4 regions of the Mycobacterium montefiorense genome follow, and region 3 is predicted to be linked to each of the others. Evidence: riboswitches for the same ligand, from Rfam matches in the RefSeq annotation. Region 3 holds a riboswitch; each other region holds the start of a gene.
What was found. Region 3 has a riboswitch for magnesium ahead of H7K34_RS02570 (stealth family protein). Riboswitches for the same ligand answer to the same signal wherever they lie in the genome.
Positions count from the first base shown of each region.

Region 1: another riboswitch for magnesium. It lies ahead of H7K34_RS18065 (Rv1535 family protein); the one in region 3 lies ahead of H7K34_RS02570 (stealth family protein).
Region 2: another riboswitch for magnesium. It lies ahead of H7K34_RS06215 (MgtC/SapB family protein); the one in region 3 lies ahead of H7K34_RS02570 (stealth family protein).
Region 4: another riboswitch for magnesium. It lies ahead of H7K34_RS23520 (hypothetical protein); the one in region 3 lies ahead of H7K34_RS02570 (stealth family protein).

Region 1 is NZ_JACKVL010000013.1:983,241-988,231, reverse strand. Features, by position in the region: gene ileS (isoleucine--tRNA ligase) at 1-1,429, opposite strand, end outside; gene H7K34_RS18065 (Rv1535 family protein) at 1,753-1,995, opposite strand; M-box (ykoK) riboswitch at 2,286-2,455, opposite strand; partial or broken gene H7K34_RS18060 (NAD(P)H-dependent flavin oxidoreductase) at 2,665-3,789, opposite strand; gene H7K34_RS18055 (carboxymuconolactone decarboxylase family protein) at 3,825-4,394, opposite strand; partial or broken gene H7K34_RS27065 (thioester reductase domain-containing protein) at 4,499-4,991, opposite strand, start outside.
Region 2 is NZ_JACKVL010000007.1:338,616-343,606, forward strand. Features, by position in the region: gene H7K34_RS06205 (VWA domain-containing protein) at 1-856, opposite strand, end outside; M-box (ykoK) riboswitch at 1,285-1,467, opposite strand; gene H7K34_RS06210 (hypothetical protein) at 1,479-1,778, shown strand; M-box (ykoK) riboswitch at 1,952-2,120, shown strand; gene H7K34_RS06215 (MgtC/SapB family protein) at 2,449-3,162, shown strand; gene H7K34_RS06220 (FAD-binding oxidoreductase) at 3,195-4,514, opposite strand; gene H7K34_RS06225 (multidrug efflux MFS transporter Tap) at 4,584-4,991, opposite strand, start outside.
Region 3 is NZ_JACKVL010000006.1:149,271-154,261, forward strand. Features, by position in the region: gene dop (pup deamidase/depupylase) at 1-1,021, shown strand, start outside; gene H7K34_RS02555 (ubiquitin-like protein Pup) at 1,124-1,312, shown strand; gene prcB (proteasome subunit beta) at 1,309-2,190, shown strand; gene prcA (proteasome subunit alpha) at 2,187-2,951, shown strand; M-box (ykoK) riboswitch at 3,084-3,256, shown strand; gene H7K34_RS02570 (stealth family protein) at 3,335-4,846, shown strand; gene H7K34_RS02575 (phosphodiesterase) at 4,871-4,991, opposite strand, start outside.
Region 4 is NZ_JACKVL010000017.1:753,213-758,203, forward strand. Features, by position in the region: partial or broken gene H7K34_RS23510 (NADP-dependent oxidoreductase) at 1-316, shown strand, start outside; gene H7K34_RS23515 (NRAMP family divalent metal transporter) at 320-1,987, opposite strand; gene H7K34_RS23520 (hypothetical protein) at 2,094-2,327, opposite strand; M-box (ykoK) riboswitch at 2,598-2,771, opposite strand; gene H7K34_RS23525 (O-methyltransferase) at 2,909-3,568, shown strand; gene H7K34_RS23530 (acyltransferase family protein) at 3,573-4,991, opposite strand, start outside.

The DNA of each region.
Region 1 (4,991 bases), on a different contig from region 3:
GCGAAATCGACCAGTCGCGGGCGCCCTGCAGCCACTTGCCGAACTGGCCGTCCTTGACGTGCTCTGGGTACCAGGTGATCTCCTGGTTCAGTTCCACCATGCGATCCCGGAATTCAGTGACCGCGACGAACCACGACGACACCGCCCGGTAGATGAGCGGATTGCGGCATCGCCAGCAGTGCGGATAGGGGTGCTCGTAGGTTTCGTGACGAACCAGTACCGGCTGGTTCACCGCGACCGGCCCGCTCTGGTTCTTCAGGTCGCGGATGATGTTCGGGTTCGCGTCAAAGACGTGCTGCCGCTGGTAATCCGGGACCGTAACGTCGAAGCGGCCCTTGGAGTCGACCGGGGTGACCGGCAAGATGCCCACCTTGTCGGTGGTCGCCATGTCGTCCTCACCGTAGGCCGGCGCCATGTGCACGATTCCGGTGCCGTCCTCGGTGGTCACGAAGTCGCCCGGCAGCACCTGAAATGCTTCTGCTCTCCCCGGTTCCCCGGCCATGAAATACGGGAACGGGGGCAGGTAGCGGGTGCCCAGCAGGTCGACGCCGAGATGGGTGCCGAGGATTTCGGGTTCTTCGCCGATTTCGCGGGCATAGGCGGCCAGCCGCGCCTCGGCCAGCACGAACCGCCGATCCCCCACCTTCACCTGCGCGTAGGCCACGTCCGGGTTGACGGCAACGGCCAGGTTCGACGGCAGGGTCCACGGTGTCGTGGTCCACACCAGCAGGTAGGCGCCGTCCAGCTCGCCACCGGTCACCTTGAAGCCCACGGTTAGGGCCGGGTCCTGGCGGCTCTGGTACACGTCGTCGTCCATCCGCAATTCGTGATTGGACAACGGGGTTTCGTCGCGCCAGCAGTACGGCAGCACCCGGTAGCCCTCGTAGGCCAGGCCCTTGTCCCACAGCTGTCTGAACGCCCAGAGCACCGACTCCATGTACGGCAGATCAAGCGTCTTGTAGTCGTTGTCGAAGTCGACCCAGCGGGCCTGACGCGTGACGTAAGCCTGCCATTCGCCGGTGTAGCGCAACACCGATTCCTGGCAGGCTTCGTTAAACGCCGCGATGCCCATGTCGTCGATCTGGGACTTGTCGGTGATGCCGAGTTGGCGTTCGACTTCGAGTTCGGCGGGCAGCCCGTGGGTATCCCAGCCGAAGCGGCGGTCCACCTTGTATCCGCGCATCGTGCGGTACCGCGGGACAATGTCTTTCACATAGCCGGTGAGCAGGTGCCCATAATGCGGCAACCCGTTGGCGAACGGCGGCCCGTCATAGAACACATACTCTTCGGCGCCGTCACGCCGTGCGACGCTGGCCCGAAAGGTGTCGTCGCGAGCCCAGTAGTCGAGAACATCGACTTCGAGTGCGGGGAAGTCGGGGGCCCCACCGGGGAGCTTGGGATAAGCCCTGGCGTCAGCGTTTTCGGTCACGGTGCGCGTCGTCTCCTGCGTGCCTACGGTCAGGCCGGGGACGACGACGCGCTACCTGCGCGAGCACCGCGGTACCACCCCGCTTGCCGCGCTCACGCACGGCCGCTCGATAGTGGCTGTGACGGGCCTACCCGTTCGGGTCTACTGGGCCTGGCGGCTGTTCTTCCGAAGGCTCCCCGGTGATGGCCGGATCGGTGCCGTTAGGAAGATTCTACGGACCACTGCAAATCAAGAACTTCCGGCTCCAAGGGGCAAGCTGGCCGGCCAACCGGCCTGCGGTCGACTAGCCCCTTGGAGCCATCGGACTGGGTGCATCCATCCGATCAAGCCCGGACTTCGAGCAGCCCAACACGCAGCAGGGCCGCGTACACGTGACGCACCGGAACGGTCAGCAACAGCGCCACGCCGTCCACCACCGGGTCGTGGCCGATGCCGAACGGCAGCGCGTCGGCGCGGCGCGCCGCCTTCTTGGGTGCGGCAGCCCGCGTGGGGGTCATGTCGGGCACCACGTGCAGGTTGCGGGCGGGTGCTACGGCTACTACTTCGTCGAACAGTGCTGCGGTCATGATCGTCTCCTGACGGAATCGCAGACGGGTACTGACTGGACTGAGGTGTCCGTCCCGTAGTAGTTCCGATCCGAGAACGCTTGAGCGGCAAGCCGATTAACGTTATGCGGTGACTTAGCCGAGGGCGTCGAGCCGGAGGCCGGATCGGGACGGAACGGAGCCCGGATTTCGCTCCGGACTGCCACTGGAACTCACGAGTCCCTCACCTCCTCTACGGCCACGACGCGTGCGGTTTACCCACGTCTAGTGCGCGCACCAAAAGGAGTTCAGAATCCGGCGACCGCCAGAAATCCGCACCCCTCTCGTCAGAGCTTTGGCACCACACGACGTGTCCGGAAATTCGGAAGCCACTTTGGCTCAACCCTTAAGCCGGGAGGAGCTGTCCTGACCCGGGGCGTCTTTCGACGTTCGGGGTCAGTGGCCTGTGTTCGTGTAGCCGCCTCACCTAACGAGGTGCTGCTGCCATCCTCCACGAGGGGCCCAATCGGGTCAATCCGTTCCGGCGCGTGTCGGGCAAGTTCTGGGCGTCTTCACAGGTTTCCATCAGCTCTTCCGGTGCTGAACTGCGCAAATGCTATGACCTGAGCGGCTGTGGCATGGTTCACAGCCGCGGCACGCTTGGTCGCCGCACGCGAGGCTACATCCATTCCGGAACGCCCGGTCGCCTGGTCAATCGTCGGCCAAGTTTTCCAGCCGTCCGATGGTTTCGGCGAACTCTTCGATCATGTCGAGCATGACCTTTCGGGTCGGCCGGACCCGGTCGAGCGAACCGACCACCTGGCCGACGAAATAGGTTGCCAGCTCACGAGCCTTGGTGCCGGGATGAGCGGCCGCCTGGTTGATACGCATCTGAGGTTCGGTCACCAGGGTCGTCTACAGCGGCATACCAAGAGGCGCCGGGTTTTCGGGCCGCTCCCATTCCTCGGTCCAGGCCGTTCGCAGCATCCGCGCCGGTTTGCCGGTCATCGACCGCGATCGCACCGTGTCCGAAGAACTGGCGGCCAGGAACTTCTCCTTGACCACCGGATCCGTCTCGGCCTCCTCGGTGGTCAGCCAGACCGAGCCGCACCACACGCCCTCGGCACCCAGCGCCAGCGCCGCGGCGATCTGGCGGCCGCGGGCGATCCCGCCCGCAGCCAGCACCGGGACCGGTGCGACCGCGTCGACGACTTCGGGAACCAGGACCATGGTCGCCACCTCGCCGGTATGACCGCCCGCCTCGGTGCCCTGCGCAACGATCAGATCGACTCCGGCCGCGGCGTGTCGTCGCGCGTGCGCGGTGGTGCCGGCCAGCGCCGCCACCAACACGTCGTGGCCGTGCGCGCGTTCGACGAGGTCGGCAGGCGGCGGCCCGAGCGCGCTGGCGATCAACCGGATGTCATGGGCAAAGGCGACTTCGAGCAGCGGCTCATACCCCTTGGGCGAGATGTTGAGGCCGCCGGCGGATGCACGCGGCGGTTCGGCCGGCGCGCTGATGCCGTACCGGGCGAGCAAGTCTTCGACGAACGCGCGGTGCTCCTCCGGAAGCAGGTCCCTGACCTGTTTCGCGTCGATGCCGCCTTGCTCGGCGCCGACGTATTTGGGCGGCAGCAGCAGGTCGACCCCGTAGGGCTTGCCGCCGGTCTGCTCCTCGATCCAGGCCAGCTCGCTGCTCAGCCGCTGCGGGCTGTGCGCGACCGCCCCGAGGACGCCGAATCCACCCGCGTTGGTGACCGCGGCGACGACATCGCGACAGTGGCTGAAGGCGCATATCGGGAACTCCACACCGAGCAGCTCGGCGACTCTGGTCCGCATGTCACGACGCTATGAGTTATTGCCTGACATGGCAATCAACTCGCGGGTGCACACCCGTCGGGCGGCCAGCCCGACACGCCGTCCTCCAACGGGACTTCGAGGCTCTGCAGAATCGACGAGACCATTCGCCACGCGCTGATCGCGGTGACGAGCACCACGAGAATCGTTTTGTCGCTGTGCAATTCACGTTCGCAAGCCGCCCAGCTTTCAGCACTCACCGCGCCGTGGCGCACCACGTCGTCGGTGGCCGCCAGCACCGCACGCTCGGTGGGGCCGAATGCGTCGTGCTGTTGCCAGTCGCGCACGCCGACCAGGTCTTCGGCCGTCACGCCCAACCGGGTCGCGACGCGCCAATGCTGGGTCCATTCGTATTCGCATGCGGTGAGCCACCCGATCCGCATGATTATCAGTTCCCGTAACCGCGCGTCGAGGGAACCGTGCCACAGCATGGTGGCGAGCAGGTCGTTGACCGCACGCGCGAGCTGCGGATGGTTGAGCAACACCTGGAAGATGCTGAGTTCGGCCATGTAATCGGGAACGGCCGCCTCGTCGGCGGCGGCCTTGGCCTCACCGATCGGCAATCCGGGCACGCGGGCTGATTTCATCGTGTGAACACTCCGGTCTACTGGCGCAACATCTTCGCGTTCACCGGCAATGGTAGCCAGCTGCACGCCAGGCGCCTTGCGGGCGCGGTGCGTGCCGGGTTCGACTACAGCAATCCCACCAGCTGCAGGTCGGTGACGTACTTGATGATGACCGGTGCCGAGATGTGCGGGATGTCATTATCCGGGCCGATTTTCGCTTCCTGCACCGCGGCGCGGAAACGGTCGGTCGGCGCAAACGATCCACGGGTCGGCTCGAGCGCCTGTATCTGGTCGGGATTGTGCAGCATCAACTGCAGCATCTGCAGCACCGAGTGCTGACGCTGCCGATCCGGCAGAGCACGCAAGCCGGCCTCGAACTGACGCACCCACTCCCCGAAATCGTCGATGCACTGAATCGGATAGCCGGCATCGATCAGCCAGTCGACGTACGTGTCGATTCCGATGCCGTCGTCGTGCGGATTCATCACGTGATAGGTCTCGAACCCGTCGACCACCTGGGCACCCAGGGTTGCGATCGCCTCGGCGACGAACTCGACCGGCAGCCCGTCGAAGTGGGCCCGTTGCCGGTTGCCGTTCTCGTCGAGCTGGTAGAACGAG
Region 2 (4,991 bases), on a different contig from region 3:
CGGCAGTGTTATCGACATGGAATGCGTGTCCGCCCGACAATTCGGCGACGCGTTTGAGGGCGTCGTCTTCGACTGGCACCGACACGTGTGCACCGTCCAACTGGATTGTTCCGTTGGGGGTTCCAAAAGTGATGGTGGAGATCGGCACACCTTGATCGCGGGCGGCGCGGGCGGCGGTGAATTCGCCTCGGGGATTATCGGGGTCGGGCGGGTGGTTCTCCCGGCCGGTCGACTCCAGCACGATCCGTGCCGGTGGTGCACCAGAACCTCCGCCGAGCACCGCGCCCACAGTGGCGATGGATTGCAGTGCAGCGAAGATAGCGTCGCCGACAGCGGTGCGATAAGAGACTTGCAGCTTGTCGATCGCGGTCATGGTGGCCTGGTGATCGATTGTCGGGGAGACCAACACCGCTGGAGTGCCAGAGAAGGCGATCAGCCCCAGATTGATTCCTGCAGGGAGCTGTTCGGTGAATTGTCTACCGACTTGCTGGGCGGCGACCAGCCTGCTCGGTGCCATGTCGGTGGCGGTCATCGCCGGCGATACCTGGATCAATAACATGACGACTGCGCGATTGCGCGGAATCTGTACCGAATGGGTCGGGCCGGCCAACCCCACCGTCGACGCGAGCAGCGCAACCACGAGCAGGATCGCCGGCAGGTGCCGCCACCGCCTCGATCCCGTCGGCGCTACGCGCTCCAGTATGTCCATATTGGCAAATCGCAGCAGTCGCCGTCGTCGGCTGATCAGGGCCAGGACGTACAGGCCGACCAACCCGATGACGACGAACACAAATAAGAACCACCACTTGTGCTCGAAACCTGACGTTGTCAACGGGCCCAGCATAGGCACTGTCATCTCCGGGATTCCCGTCGGCGGCAGTAACTTTCGATTGCGGGCGACGAAGCTGTATGCCGCACGGCGCTGTGCATCTGTGAATCCTTTCTGCGGGCGTGGTTAGCCGCGCAAGGTGAGCAGCCCAGCCTTACGCGGCGGGACAGCACTGGCCGATTCGGGGTTGCCAAGGCAAGGGTGCGCCAGGTGGCCCAGAACCGTCTGCGCCGTCTGGCACCCCAACGAAGCGCAACCGTAACAGGTTGATGGAGAACGGCGTTCAGGATCCGCACGACGAAATAGGCCCGCGGCAAAGTGGGGACAGTACCGAATCCGCGGACGGCGGTTTATTACTTTTATCCAATGGTGATTCCCCACCTCCTCGCAGCCGGGACGCACGCGGGCGTCAACTCACAGCACACGGGGTGTTGCGCCGAGCCGAACCGGCTGAGCACGCACCCCTCTCGTCAGAGCTTTGGCACTGCACGCCGTATTCGCGACCGAAAAATCCAGCCGCAGAAGCCACTTGGGCTCAACCCTTAAGCCGGGAAGAGCTGTCCTGACCCGGGGCGTCTTTCGACGTTCGGGGTCAGTGGCCTGTATCCGTGCGGACGCCTCACCTAGCGAGGTGCTACCGCAATTCTCAATGCTGGGCTCGCACCGGTCAAGCTTTCTCTACAGTGAGTCCGACACCGACGCTGGCGCGATTACACCGGCCGCCGAGACCGGGCCGCCCACCCTCGCCCTTCTCGGCGTGCCACTAGGGCTGCCCGGCCACCTCTACTACGCCGGACTGGGTGCGCTGGCGCTCGTCGGAGTCGTGGAGTGGCCGATCGCCGCGACGTGGAGCCGGTGGATTCGCAATCACCCGATTTCTGAATCGAACCCCTTCTGGTGCAACAGTTGTCGCGACCGGCGAGACGGTCCGCACCGACTCACCCTATGATGCAGTCGAGGTTGACACGCCCCGGTGCGCGCTCGGTCAGGGCATCCCCGATGCTGGGCTGAACGGCACCTCGGTTCGGGACTGAACGGTTTCCGATGTCACGGCATGCCGCTTCGGGGCAGCCGCCGCCCGTGGGTTGACCCGATGAGCTGATGTGTGCCAGGCTTGTTCGCGCAGCACCTCGATAGGTGAGGCGTCCGCACGGATACAGGCCACTGACCCCGAACGTCGAAAGACGCCCCGGGTCAGGACAGCTCTTCCCGGCTTAAGGGTTGAGCCCAAGTGGCTTCAGCGAGACTGATACGCCGTGCAGTGCCAAAGCTTTGACGAGAGGGGTGCGGAGACCATCTCTTAGATGTGTGCTCTCTCACCTGTGCTAGTTAGGTACGACCGTGTGGGCGTGGTGAACTGCCCCGTGGCTGGAGGGAGGTGAGGACCCGAATGGCAAGTGGCAGTGGTCCGTATCCCAATCCGCGAATAGGTCTATCCGGACACCTCATGCACCGCTGAGTGGGTGTCGCAGCCGGGTTCCCCCGGGTGTGTGCAGTGTCGATCGACAACCGACACGGCCTGGCGCGGTGCGCGAAATCCAAACCTGCGCAGACACCACCCGACGCGCCCTTTCCGTCACGTGATTAGCACGCTGTCGGGAAAACACCAGGAGTACAACATGATCGACACAGTGGACACCGTCGTGCGGATCGCCGCAGGACTTGGCCTGGGCGCAGCTATCGGGTTGGAACGGCAGTGGCGATCGCGCAACGCCGGTTTGCGCACCGCAGCCCTGGTCAGTCTTGGCGCCACGCTGTTCGTCGTCATGGGTGGCTACGCGTTTACCGGTGTCAACGCCGACCCCACCCGCGTCGCCGCCCAAGTCGCCTCCGGTATCGGTTTTCTCGGCGCTGGCGTCATCATGAAACAAGGTGCCACCATCTCAGGACTGAACACCGCCGCCACCTTGTGGGCCGCCGCCGCGGTGGGCGCGCTGGCCGGCGGCGGGCTGCTAATCCCTGCAGTGATCGGCGCGGGTGCGGTGATCGCCGCCAATATCGTCCTGCGACCGATCGGGCGCCGTCTGGACCACCATCATGGGCCGGGAACTGAAAAAGCCTCTGCTGAATACCGATTCGAGGTCCGCTGCGCCACGCGCGCCGAAGCGCACATCCGCGGCTTGGTGTTTGACGCCATTTCGCGCCCCAGCCTGACCGTGCAATCGATCACAGCGATCGACCTGCCCGGTGATCAAGGTGTCCGCATCGCCGCGACCGTGATTGCCGACGAACGCGACGACCACCGTATCGAAGCCGCTCTCGCCGACGTCATCAAGGCCCCCGAGGTCACCGCGGTGCGGTGGACCGCCGACGAAATGAGCTTGGACGACTAGCGGCAATATCCAGCAAAGGCCCCAACGCGGAACTAGATCGCGGCGCCGGGGTTCAGGATGCCCAGCGGGTCGAGCGCCTGCTTGATGCGCTGATTCAGCGCCACCACCTCGGGCCCGAGGTAGCCGTCCAGCCATGGCCGCTTCAGTCGCCCGACGCCATGCTCACCGGTGATTGTGCCGCCCAACCCGGTGGCCAGATCCATGATTTCGCCGAACGCGAGCTGAGCCCGCTGCGTCATCGCGGGGTCGGCAGCGTCGTACACGATCAGCGGATGAGTGTTGCCGTCGCCGGCGTGCGCGATCACCGAGATCATCAGGTCCTGTTCCTCGGCGATACGGGCAATCCCGGTGACCAGCTCGCCCAGCGCCGGAAGCGGCACCCCGACGTCTTCGAGCAGCAGCGATCCCTTGGCCTCGACCGCCGGGATGCAGAATCGGCGCGCGGCGACGAACGCCTCGCCTTCATCCGGATCGTCCGTGGTGAAAACGTCCGTTGCATTGTGCTCGGCAAATATCGCCGCTATCAGTTCGGCGTCCTCACCGCTGGCGCGGCCGCGCTCGTCGGAGGCGGCCACCAGCATCGCGGCGGCCCCGCGATCCAGGTCCATGCGCAAGGTGTCCTCGACGGCATTGATCGCCGCCGAATCCATGAACTCCAGCATCGCGGGCCGCAGCCGCGCCGAGACCCCGAGCACCGCGTCGACCGCCGATTCCAGCGAGGCGAACGTGGCCACCACGACGCTGGAGGTGTTTTGGGCGGGCAGCAGCCGCAGCGTCACTTCCGTGACGACACCCAGCGTGCCCTCACTGCCGACGAAGAGCTTGGTCAGGCTCAGGCCCGCGACGTCCTTGAGCCGCGGGCCGCCGAGCCGTACCGCGGTGCCGTCGGCCAGCACCACCTGCATGCCCAGCACGTAATCAGTGGTGACGCCGTACTTCACACAGCACAAGCCCCCGGCGTTGGTGGCGATATTGCCGCCGATGCTGCAGATCTCGTATGACGACGGGTCCGGCGGGTACCAGAGGCCGTATCCGGCGACGGCCTTCTTCACCTCGGCGTTGAGCAGGCCGGGCTGGCATACCGCGGTGCGGGTGACCGGGTCGACGGTGATGTCGCGCATCTTTTCCGTCGACAACACGATCCCGTTCGCCAGCGCGGTCGCCCCACCGGACAAACCGCTGCCGGCTCCCCGCGGTACGACGGGCACTTGATGGGCGGTGGCCCAGCGCAACACCTTCTGCACGTCTTCGGTGCGGCGCGGCCGGACCACGGCCAGCGGCGTGCCGGCTGACGGGTCGAAAGCGCGATCGTGGCGGTAGCCGTCGGTGATGGAGGGGTCGGTGACGACCATCCCATCCGGCAGGTCGGCGATCAGGCCGGCCAGGGTGTCGTCATTGACTGTGGTGCTCACGGGCTGATTTTACGGCTCGTTATCGCCAGCAAACTCGGGTGCGCGGTCGAGTTCACGCAGCGACGGCAGCGCGATCGCGATCAGGCCGATCACGATGATGGGCACCGCCAACGTCAGGAACGTCACCCGCAGCCCGGCGGCGTCGGCCAGCGGGCCGGCCACCAGCAAGCCCAACGGGCCCGCGGCGAAGGTAAGCCCCGTCATCACCCCGACCACCCGGCCGCGCAGGTGGTGTGGGGCCCGGGTCTGCATCACATAGTTGTAGATCGGTTGAATCGGCCCGTAGACCAAACCGGTCACCGCGCACAGCACCAGGATCACCGGCAACGGCGGCAGGAACGCGATGCCGACCGACGCGGCACCAAAGGTGAGCGTCGCGGTCAGCACGGCCGTGCGCCGCCGGGTGTATTTCGAGAG
Region 3 (4,991 bases):
GCAGACGCCGTTTTCGTCGATCATCGCCGGTCTGACCCCGTTTTTAGTGTCCCGGCAGGTCGTCACCGGCTCTGGCCGGGTCGGTATCGGCCCCTCGGGTGATGAGCCCGGCTTCCAGCTGTCCCAGCGCTCCGACTACATCGAAGTCGAGGTCGGGCTGGAGACGACGCTGAAGCGCGGCATCATCAACACCCGCGACGAACCGCACGCCGACGCCGACCGGTACCGCCGGCTACACGTCATCATCGGCGACGCTAACCTCGCCGAAACGTCGACCTACCTGAAGCTGGGCACCACGGCGCTGGTGCTGGACCTGATCGAAGAAGGCCCGCAGCACGGGATCGACCTGAGCGACCTGGCGTTGGCCCGGCCGGTGCACGCGGTCCACGCGATCAGCCGTGACCCGTCGCTGCGCGTCGCGGTGGCCATGGCGGACGGCCGGGAACTGACTGCTCTTGCGCTGCAACGGATGTACCTCGACCGGGTGGCCAAGCTGGTCGACGGTCGCGACCCCGATCCGCGGGCCGCCGACGTCGTGGAAACCTGGGCACACGTGCTTGATCTGCTTGAGCGCGACCCGATGGAATGCGCGGAGCTGCTGGACTGGCCGGCCAAGCTGCGACTGTTCGAGGGTTTCCGGCAGCGCGAGAACCTGGCCTGGTCGGCACCCCGACTGCACCTTGTCGACCTGCAGTATTCCGATGTCCGGCTGGACAAGGGCCTGTACAACCGGCTGGTGGCGCGTGGCTCGATGAAGCGTCTGGTCAGCGAGCACCAGGTGATCGAGGCGGTCGACAATCCGCCGACCGACACCCGCGCGTATTTCCGCGGCGAGTGCCTGCGCAGGTTCGGGGGCGACATCGCCGCAGCCAGTTGGGACTCGGTGATTTTCGATCTCGGTGGCGATTCGCTGGTGCGCATTCCGACGCTGGAGCCGCTGCGGGGCAGCAAGGCGCATGTCGGGGCCTTGCTGGACTCCGTTGACAGTGCCGTCGAACTGGTGGAACAACTGACGAGCTGAGGCTTGTTAACCGAAGAACGTCGGGTTCGACCGGTAGGGTAGAGATACCAGCGGGCATGTTTAAGCGGCCAGTGAACAGCCCAGACGAAGCAGGAGGCGGCGATGGCGCAGGAGCAGACCAAGCGTGGCGGAGGCGGCGGCGACGACGTCGTTGGCACCACAGCCGCGGGTCAAGAGCGTCGCGAGAAACTGACCGAGGAGACCGACGACTTGCTCGACGAGATTGACGACGTCCTTGAGGAAAACGCGGAGGACTTCGTTCGTGCGTACGTCCAAAAGGGCGGACAGTGACCTGGTCTTTCCCCGATCGCCTGCCCACTAACTCGTCACTACCCGGATTCTCTGCTGTAAACACGTCTTCGTTCGCCGACCTGTTGCGCCGCCAGGCGCCGGAATTGCTACCCGCAGTGCTGGGTGGCGGTGGAGGTCAATCCGGTGGTGACGCCGGACACCTGCCGCACGGCACCACGATCGTCGCCCTGAAATATCCCGGCGGTGTGCTCATCGCCGGTGACCGGCGCTCCACGCAGGGCAACATGATCGCCGGCCGCGACGTCAAAAAGGTCTACATCACCGACGACTACACCGCGACCGGCATCGCCGGCACGGCCGCGATCGCGGTCGAATTCGCCCGCCTCTATGCCGTGGAGCTCGAGCACTACGAGAAGTTGGAAGGCGTACCGCTCACCTTCGCCGGCAAGGTAAACCGGCTCGCGATCATGGTGCGCGGCAACCTCGCCGCCGCGATGCAGGGGCTGGTGGCCCTGCCGCTGCTGGCGGGCTACGACATCCACGCGGCCGATCCCGAAAGCGCCGGGCGCATAGTGTCGTTCGACGCGGCGGGTGGCTGGAACATCGAGGAAGAGGGATACCAGTCGGTGGGGTCGGGGTCGATCTTCGCCAAGTCCTCGATCAAGAAGCTGTATTCCCGAGTCGCCGACGCCGATTCCGCGGTGCGAGTCGCCGTGGAAGCGCTCTACGACGCCGCCGACGACGATTCCGCCACCGGCGGACCGGATCTGGTTCGCGGCATCTTCCCCACGGCGGTCACCATCGGTGCCGAAGGAGCAGTCGACGTGCCCGAGAGCCGGATCGCCGAACTAGCCCGGGAGGTCATCGAAAGCCGCTCGCGCGCTGACACTTTCGGTCCGGATGGCGGTGAGAAGTGAGCTTCCCGTATTTCATCTCGCCTGAGCAGGCGATGCGTGAGCGCAGCGAGCTCGCGCGCAAGGGCATCGCGCGGGGCCGCAGCGTGGTGGCGCTGGCCTACTCCGGCGGCGTGCTTTTCGTCGCGGAGAATCCGTCGCGCTCGCTGCAGAAGATCAGCGAACTCTACGACCGTGTCGGCTTTGCGGCTGCGGGCAAGTTCAACGAATTCGACAATCTGCGCCGTGGGGGCATTCAGTTCGCCGACACCCGCGGCTACGCCTACGACCGCCGCGATGTCACCGGCCGGCAGCTGGCCAACGTCTACGCGCAGACCCTCGGCACCATCTTCACCGAGCAAGCCAAGCCCTACGAGGTCGAGCTGTGCGTCGCCGAGGTTGCGCACTACGGCGAGACGAAACCGCCTGAGTTGTACCGGATCACCTACGACGGGTCCATCGCCGACGAGCCGCACTTCGTGGTGATGGGCGGGACCACAGAGCCGATCACGACCGCGCTCAAGGAGTCGTACGCCGAAAACGCCGACCTGCGCGAAGCTTTGGGGATCGCGATCGACGCGCTGCGGGCCGGCAGCGCCGACTCCTCGAACGGCGACCAGCCTGCACTGGACGTAGCCAATCTCGAGGTCGCCATCCTGGACGCCAACCGGCCGCGGCGCGCGTTCCGGCGGATGACGGGACCCGCCCTCGAGGTGCTACTGCCCAAATCGGTCTCCAAGTCGCCTGACAAGGGCACCTCGGCGCCCGAAGAGCCGTCCGAGTAGCCGACGCGCGGCTAAGCGCGAGGTGACTGTGGAGGCGGGCGTGACGTGGGACTTGAGCCGCACCGCGCGCTTCGGCTGCGTCTTCGCACGCAAAAGCGTGTTGCCGGAAGCCTGAAACGGAGCTAGCCTGCTGAGGCACCTCGTTAGGCGAGGCTCCTGAACGAACACAGGCCACTGATCTCACGACGTCGAGAGACGCCCAAGATCAGGACAGATCTCCCCGGCTTAAGGGGTGGTCCCAAGTGGCTTTCCCGGCTCCCGGGGATACGTCGTTCAGTGCCGAAGCTCAACGTGTGGGGGCAGCATCGCCTGCTATTCCGCTTCGCGGGTTCCCTCTTTGTGCATGTCGTGACCCGTATTGACTCTGGAAGGCAGGTGTTCCCATGACCAGATTGGTCGATGTCGCCCCCCGGGCGGGCTCAATCAGCTCGGCCGATGAGGTGCGCCTGACTCCGTATGAGGCGATGTTGGCCGACCTGTTGTTCGTCTGCGACGAACTGAACATGGCGGGCGTCCCTTTCGTTCTGATCCGCGGTGCGGACGGCCGCCCGGCGCTTGTCGTGGACATCGCGTTGCGCGCCCGGGTCGCCGAGACTCTGATGTCCGCATGTCTTGAAGTGCCGCTGCGCGCCAAGATCCTCGACGGGACCGGGCGCCGCTCGGTGTACCTGGGTGATGGCCTGCTGTCGGCAGACCCGGACCCGCGGTTGCTGCGGGTGTTTCGCCACCGGGAATGCCCGCGTTTTGGGCTGCGTTACGGCGCGTCTGCCGGGGTCGAGCTGCAGTTCTGGGTCTTCGATGGGATGCAGGCGATTTGTCCGATCGAGAATTCGCTCACGCGCAAGGTGTTGGTGCTCGCCGACATCGCGTACACCACCGTCGATATGTTCGGCCGCACGTGGCGGACGATCGACGGCATGTTCGCCCCCCACGCCGGCGACGTGACGTTCGACATCGACATGGTGTTCTCCTGGGTGGACGGCAACGACCCGGAGTTCTGCGCACGGCGCGCGGCGGCGATGGCGGGGCAGGTTGTCGGCGAAGGCGATGAAGCCGATGCGCGCATCCGTCAGATCGACGAATTGAAGTACGCGCTGCGCTCGGTGCACGCCTTCGCCCCATGGGTGCGACGGATTTTCGTCGCGACGGATTCGCCGGTTCCCAGGTGGCTCGCCGCCCACCCGAAGGTCACCATCGTGCGCGCCGAGGATCACTTCACCGATCTGTCGGCGTTGCCGGTGTACAACAGCCACGCGGTCGAGAGCCAGCTGCACCACATCCCAGGTCTGGCAGAGCATTTCCTCTACTCGAACGATGACATGTTCTTCGGCCGGCCCGTTTCACCCACAATGTTCTTCTCGCCGGGAGGCGTCACGAAGTTCATCGAAGCGGGCACGCGCATCGGACTTGGCGCCAACCATCCGGAGCGCAGCGGCTTCGAGAACGCAGCGCGCGTCAACCGGCAGTTGCTGTGGGACAAGTTCGGGAAGGTCATCACGCGCCACCTCGAGCACAGCGCTGCCCCGCTGCGCAAGAGCGTGTTGCTGGAACTCGAGCGTGAGTTTCCGCAGGAGTTCGCGCGCACTCAAGCGAGTCGCTTTCGCGCCAGCACCGACATCTCGGTGACCAATTCGCTGTACCACTACTACGCATTGATGACTGGCCGTGCGGTTCAGCACGAGTGCGCCAAGGTGCTCTACGTCGACACCACAATGCGGTCGGGGCTGGCCAAATTGCCGCAGCTGCTGAGGAAGCGCAAGTTCGACTTCTTCTGCCTCAACGATGGCAGCTTCCCGGAAGTGAGCATGGGCGAGCGGGCGCATGTTGTCGGCGAGTTTCTGGACCGGTACTTCCCGGTGCCCGCGCCGTGGGAGCGAGGAGCCGAAGACGACTGAAAATCGGCGGCGAGTGAAGGTGCGTTAGTCCGTGCGTCGGCTGGCAGCTGGCCATGTGCGCGCGAGCTGATGTGCGATGCGCGGTATCCGGCTGGCCGGAAGAATACTCACCCCGGCGTCGGCGAGTTCTTGGCGCACGGCCGCC
Region 4 (4,991 bases), on a different contig from region 3:
CGGAATCGACGCGTTCATCGACCTGTTCGGTCCGGACTACGTTCAGCTAGCCGTGGATCTGGGAGTGGCACCGCAGCGCATCGACACGATCATCTCTTTCCAGAAGGCGAGCGAAGTCGGCGCCAAGACTGAAGGCAGCACCGACGCGTCCACACCGGAAGTGCTCACCGAGATCGCCGAACTGATAGCCGGCGGCGCGGTCGATTTCGACATCGCCGCCGGCTATCCGTTGGATCGGGTGGCCGACGCCTTCGAGGAACTCGAACACCGGCACACGCACGGAAAGATCGTTCTGCTACCCAACGGTTCGCGGTAATCGTCAGCCGACGCCGACCTCAACGAGCTTGACGATCGCAAATACCACCGCCAGCACCAGGTAACCGCGCAGGATCAACAGTCCTGCCCGGCGAGGCGGCGAAATAACCGGGCGGGCAAGGGAAGCAAGGTTGGGGGTGTGCCAGTTCAGCCGATCCTTTTGGCGCCGAGCTCGGCGCTCGGCGCGCGCGAGTTTCGACTCGTGCGGATCGCTGGATCGGCGAGCGCCGATGATCGCCAGAGCACCGCCGATGACGCCCGCTGCGACGCCGGCACCGAGCCCTCCCTCGAGGGTGGCCGTGGACATGTCCGGGAAGAACGTCGCCGCCGTCAACGCCAGCGACAACAGCACCAGCGACCACACGATGGCCCACGCAACGATGTTCTGCCGCAGCGTGTTTACCCACGGCCCCAGGATCGCCCGGTCGTTGCAGAGCAAAACCAGGAACACCGTTGCCGAGGGCAACAGGATGCCGGCAAACGCCTGCACGCCCTGCGTGATCAGCCCGAGGATGTGATCGGGGCTGAACGCCACCGCGGCCGACACACCAAGCAGGAGCGCGTAGCCGCCGTAGAACCACGGCGCCTCGCTGATTTTCCAGTGCAGGGAGTGCCGCTTGCCCATCGCGTCACCGATCGCATAGGTAGTGGCCAGCCCAACCGCGTTGGCCCCGATCAACGAACCGTCCAGCAAGATGATCGCGAACAGCGCCCCCACCGGGTGGTGCAGGCTGCTCGCGACCGCGCCGGCGTCGGTGAAGCTGCCGGCAACCCCGGATCCGGGCAGGCCGAAGGCGGTGACAGCCATCAGCGCCGTCCCCCCGGCAATGACCACGACGATGCCGATGATCAAATCGGCTCGCGCGTACGGAATCCAGCGTGCGGTGATGCGCTTGTCCACCACGTTGGACTGCTGGAAGAACAACTGCCAGGGTGCCACCGTGGTCCCCACAATCGCGATGATCAACAGCAGGACCGTGGAGTTCAATCCACCCGGAATGTGCGGGATTAGGCCGCCACCAGTGGTTTTCGGACTCGGGTGCACCATCAGCACCATTGGGATCATCACAACGTTCACGGCTATCAGCAGGAACATCAGCCCTTCCCAGCGCCGAAACGAGCCGCCAGCCACCACAGCGAACAGCAGTACGGCAGCGGCGGGGATCGCCACTATCTTCGGACAGCCCAGGAATCCCAATGACAGCGCGACACCGATGAATTCGGTGACGATCGTTAGGGCATTCAGAACCAGCAGATCACCGACGCTGAAAGCGCCCCAGAACTTGCCGAACCGCTCGAAGATCAGGCGCGCGTGACCTACGCGGGCGACCGCGCCTAACCGCAGCACCATCTCCTGGTTCACGTACAGCACCGGAATCAGCAATGCCAGGGACCACAACAGGTTCATCCCGTAGTCCTGACCGGCTTGCGCGTAGGTCGCGACACCGCCGGCGTCGTTGTCGCCCACCATGACGATCAATCCGGGACCAGTGATCACCAGCAGGGTGCGCAACCGCCGCCAGCGGCCGCTGAACGAGCCGGTCTCGTCGCGCTTGATGCGACCGAACGCACCGACGATGTCACCGGTGTGCGCGGAATCCAGGGTGGCTTGCCCGGAAGTGTCCGGGCTTACAGCGCCGGTAGTGCGGGACGGGGGGGAGGTCAAAGTCATGGCGTTCTCGCTATCAGTAGTCGGGCTACACAGATCGGGTGTTGAACGCGCCCCAGCGGCGGGTGAGCAACCCGCTCCCGCCGCTGGGACCGTTAGGCGCAACGAATCATCGGTAGTTGACCGCACTGCCCGATGACGCTGCACCCGGCGCGGCCGAGAGCACACCGATCGGCGTCAGCGACGCGTACAGGTTCGCCCGCTCTTCGGGTGTCGGAATGTGCATGGCGGACAACCTGTTTGTCAGCAGCCGACCCGCACGTAGCATCGACCGTCCGCGCAGCGTTGCCCGTCCGCGCAGCATTCCACGACCGTTAATACGGTGCACAACAACAAAAGTCATGGTCTTCCCCTTTTCGGAAGGCCGATTCGGCTCGTCAGCGCGCCGAGCATTCGCTAGTGCCGCCACCGTCAATACGGTTGTGGGACAGCAAATCCAAAGAGCTGCGTGAGCAGAAAGAAACGCCGGAACCGGATCGGATCAAGATGGATTTTGGATACCAACTATCGCCGGGACTCATCTCGCCCTCACCTCCTCACGGCCATGACACACGAGGGTGTCGTCACATCACACGCAAAAGACGAACGAATGGCCGGACCATGCGCCGACCAGGCCGCACCCCTCTCGTCGGAGCTTCGGCACTGCACGGCGTATCTGGACCATGTCCAGAAGCCACTTGGGCTCAACCCTTGGGTCCGGGAAGAGCTGTCCTGACCCGGGGCGTCTCTCGACGTTCGGGGTCAGTGGCCTGTGTCCGTGCAGACGCCTCACCTACCGAGGTGCTTGCCCGTACATGCTGGCACTAGGACCCACCGCTCGTCAAACGTCTTTGCAGACTTTTTACACCAGGCGTGGCACGTGTCACATTTACCGATCGTCGAGCTCTGCACGGCTGAACATCGCCGAGGAATACCCTCGTGGGCATGGCCACGTCCTTGCAAGACCCTCGCGTCGAGTCGGTGCTCGACCGGATGTACACCGAAACCAAGAACCAGATGTCGCTGCTGCGTGAGCGGCATGGTCAGTTCGATCGACCGATGACCACAGCGGAACGCGCCGAGGCGATGAGCGAGTTCTACATCCCGGTGACTCCCGAGGCCGGGCGGCTGCTGTACGCGCTGATCCGGGCTACCCGTCCGACGACCGTTGTCGAATTCGGAATGTCTTTCGGTATCTCCGCCATTCATCTTGCGGCGGCGGTACGCGACAACGGTGTCGGGCGCGTGGTGACCACGGAACTCAGTGCGAGCAAGATAGCCGCCGCAAAGAAGACGTTCGCGGAGACCGGCTTAGACGACGTGATCACCATTCTCGAGGGAGATGCGCTGACCACGCTGGAGGCGGTGGACGGGCCGGTCGAATTCGTCTTGCTCGACGGCTGGAAAGATCTCTACCTTCCGGTCATCAAAATGCTCGAGCCCCGGCTTACCACAGGCGCTTTGGTCGTTGCCGACAATGCCAGCTCGTCGGATATGGCTCCCTATCTCGATCGTGTTCGCGATGCCGCCAACGGCTACATCAGCTTCAATTTTCTGGTCCGGGAAAGCGACAGCATGGAAATCAGCTGCCGCACTGACGACTAGGCGTCTAGCGCAGTGACTCTTCCAGCCAGGGCGTCAGCCACTTGACCCCTTCCGGGGTGAGATGGACGCCGTCGCTGCGTACCTTGATGCCGTCGACCTTGGCGCTGTAAACACCGTCGGGGCAAAGCTTTTTGTTCAGATCCAAGATCGAAACATTCGGATGCTGCGCAACGGTATTGCGCAGCATGGTGTTCCATTGGTTGACCCGGTCCGGTTGGTCCTCTGGGTATAACCGGCCATCCGGTTTCTCGCCGCCCCGGCTGTAGGGCACCGTGGCGACCACCACTCGAACTCCGCTCGCGCTCACGATGTTCAGTGCTCGCTCTAACTCGCCGTTGAGATAGGCGTCGAAGGTCGGATCACCGATGTGGGTCCACTGCCCTTCGTTGACGCGGTCCACCGTTTCCCACCGGCCGATGATCAGCAGTGCGACATCCGGCTGATCCTGGCTGACCTGCGTTGCCCATCGGCCCGGCCACGTGTCGCATTCCGCCCGCTGATCCAGGGTTTGGCCGATGTAGCGATACGGTGTACCGCGCACCAGGCTGCATCCGATGACAGTGTGGTCGAGGAACGCGAATCCGGGCGTCGGCGGAAGATAGTGCATCCAGGTCCAGCCGATCGAATCACCGAATACCGAAACGGTGAACGGCCGGTTGGGGTTTCGCGGGCCGACCGGGCGAGCGCCACCCGGCGGCACCGAGGACACCGCCGCGACCGACGAAACGCCGGGGTGCAGGCCGTTCTCACGTAGACCGGTTCCGGTGCCGACCGGAATCACCAGCATCGTAATCGCGGCGGCGCTGGCCACGGTGGCGGCGGCCAGCGGCAACAACGCGACCCGGGCCGGCCGCCAGCGGCGGACGGGTTGTTCGATCAGCCAGTACGACGCGCCGGCCACCGCGAGCGTGAGCCCGCACCGGGCGGCGAACAGCGGCAATCCGGACCATCCGGTGCGTTCGCCGTTGAGCGCCAGAAAGATCGGCCAGTGCCACAGATAGATGCCATAGGAAATCGTGCCCAGCCACACCAGCGGGGGTACGGCCAGAATGCGGGCGATCAGCCCACGCTGCTCCAGCGCCACCGGGGCGACCACGAAGACGGCCGCAATCGCGACACCGATCAGCAAGCCGTGGCGAAAGTCGCCGACATTGCCCATCCCGAAGTGCGCCGCCGCCGCTAGCCCCGCCACACCCACGACCGGCAGCACGCGGGCGACCCGCCGCCCCCACCGAGTGCGGATCATGCACCAGCCGCGGTTCAGCGACGGCCAATCCCGAACCAGCAGAGCCGCTGCCGCCGATCCGACCAGCAAAGCCTGCGCGCGGGTATCGGTGCCGAAGTAGATGCGGTCACGCGTGGTGTCGGAGACGAAGACGATGGTGGCCGCCGCCGACGCCAGCGCCCCCAGCGTGGCGATCAC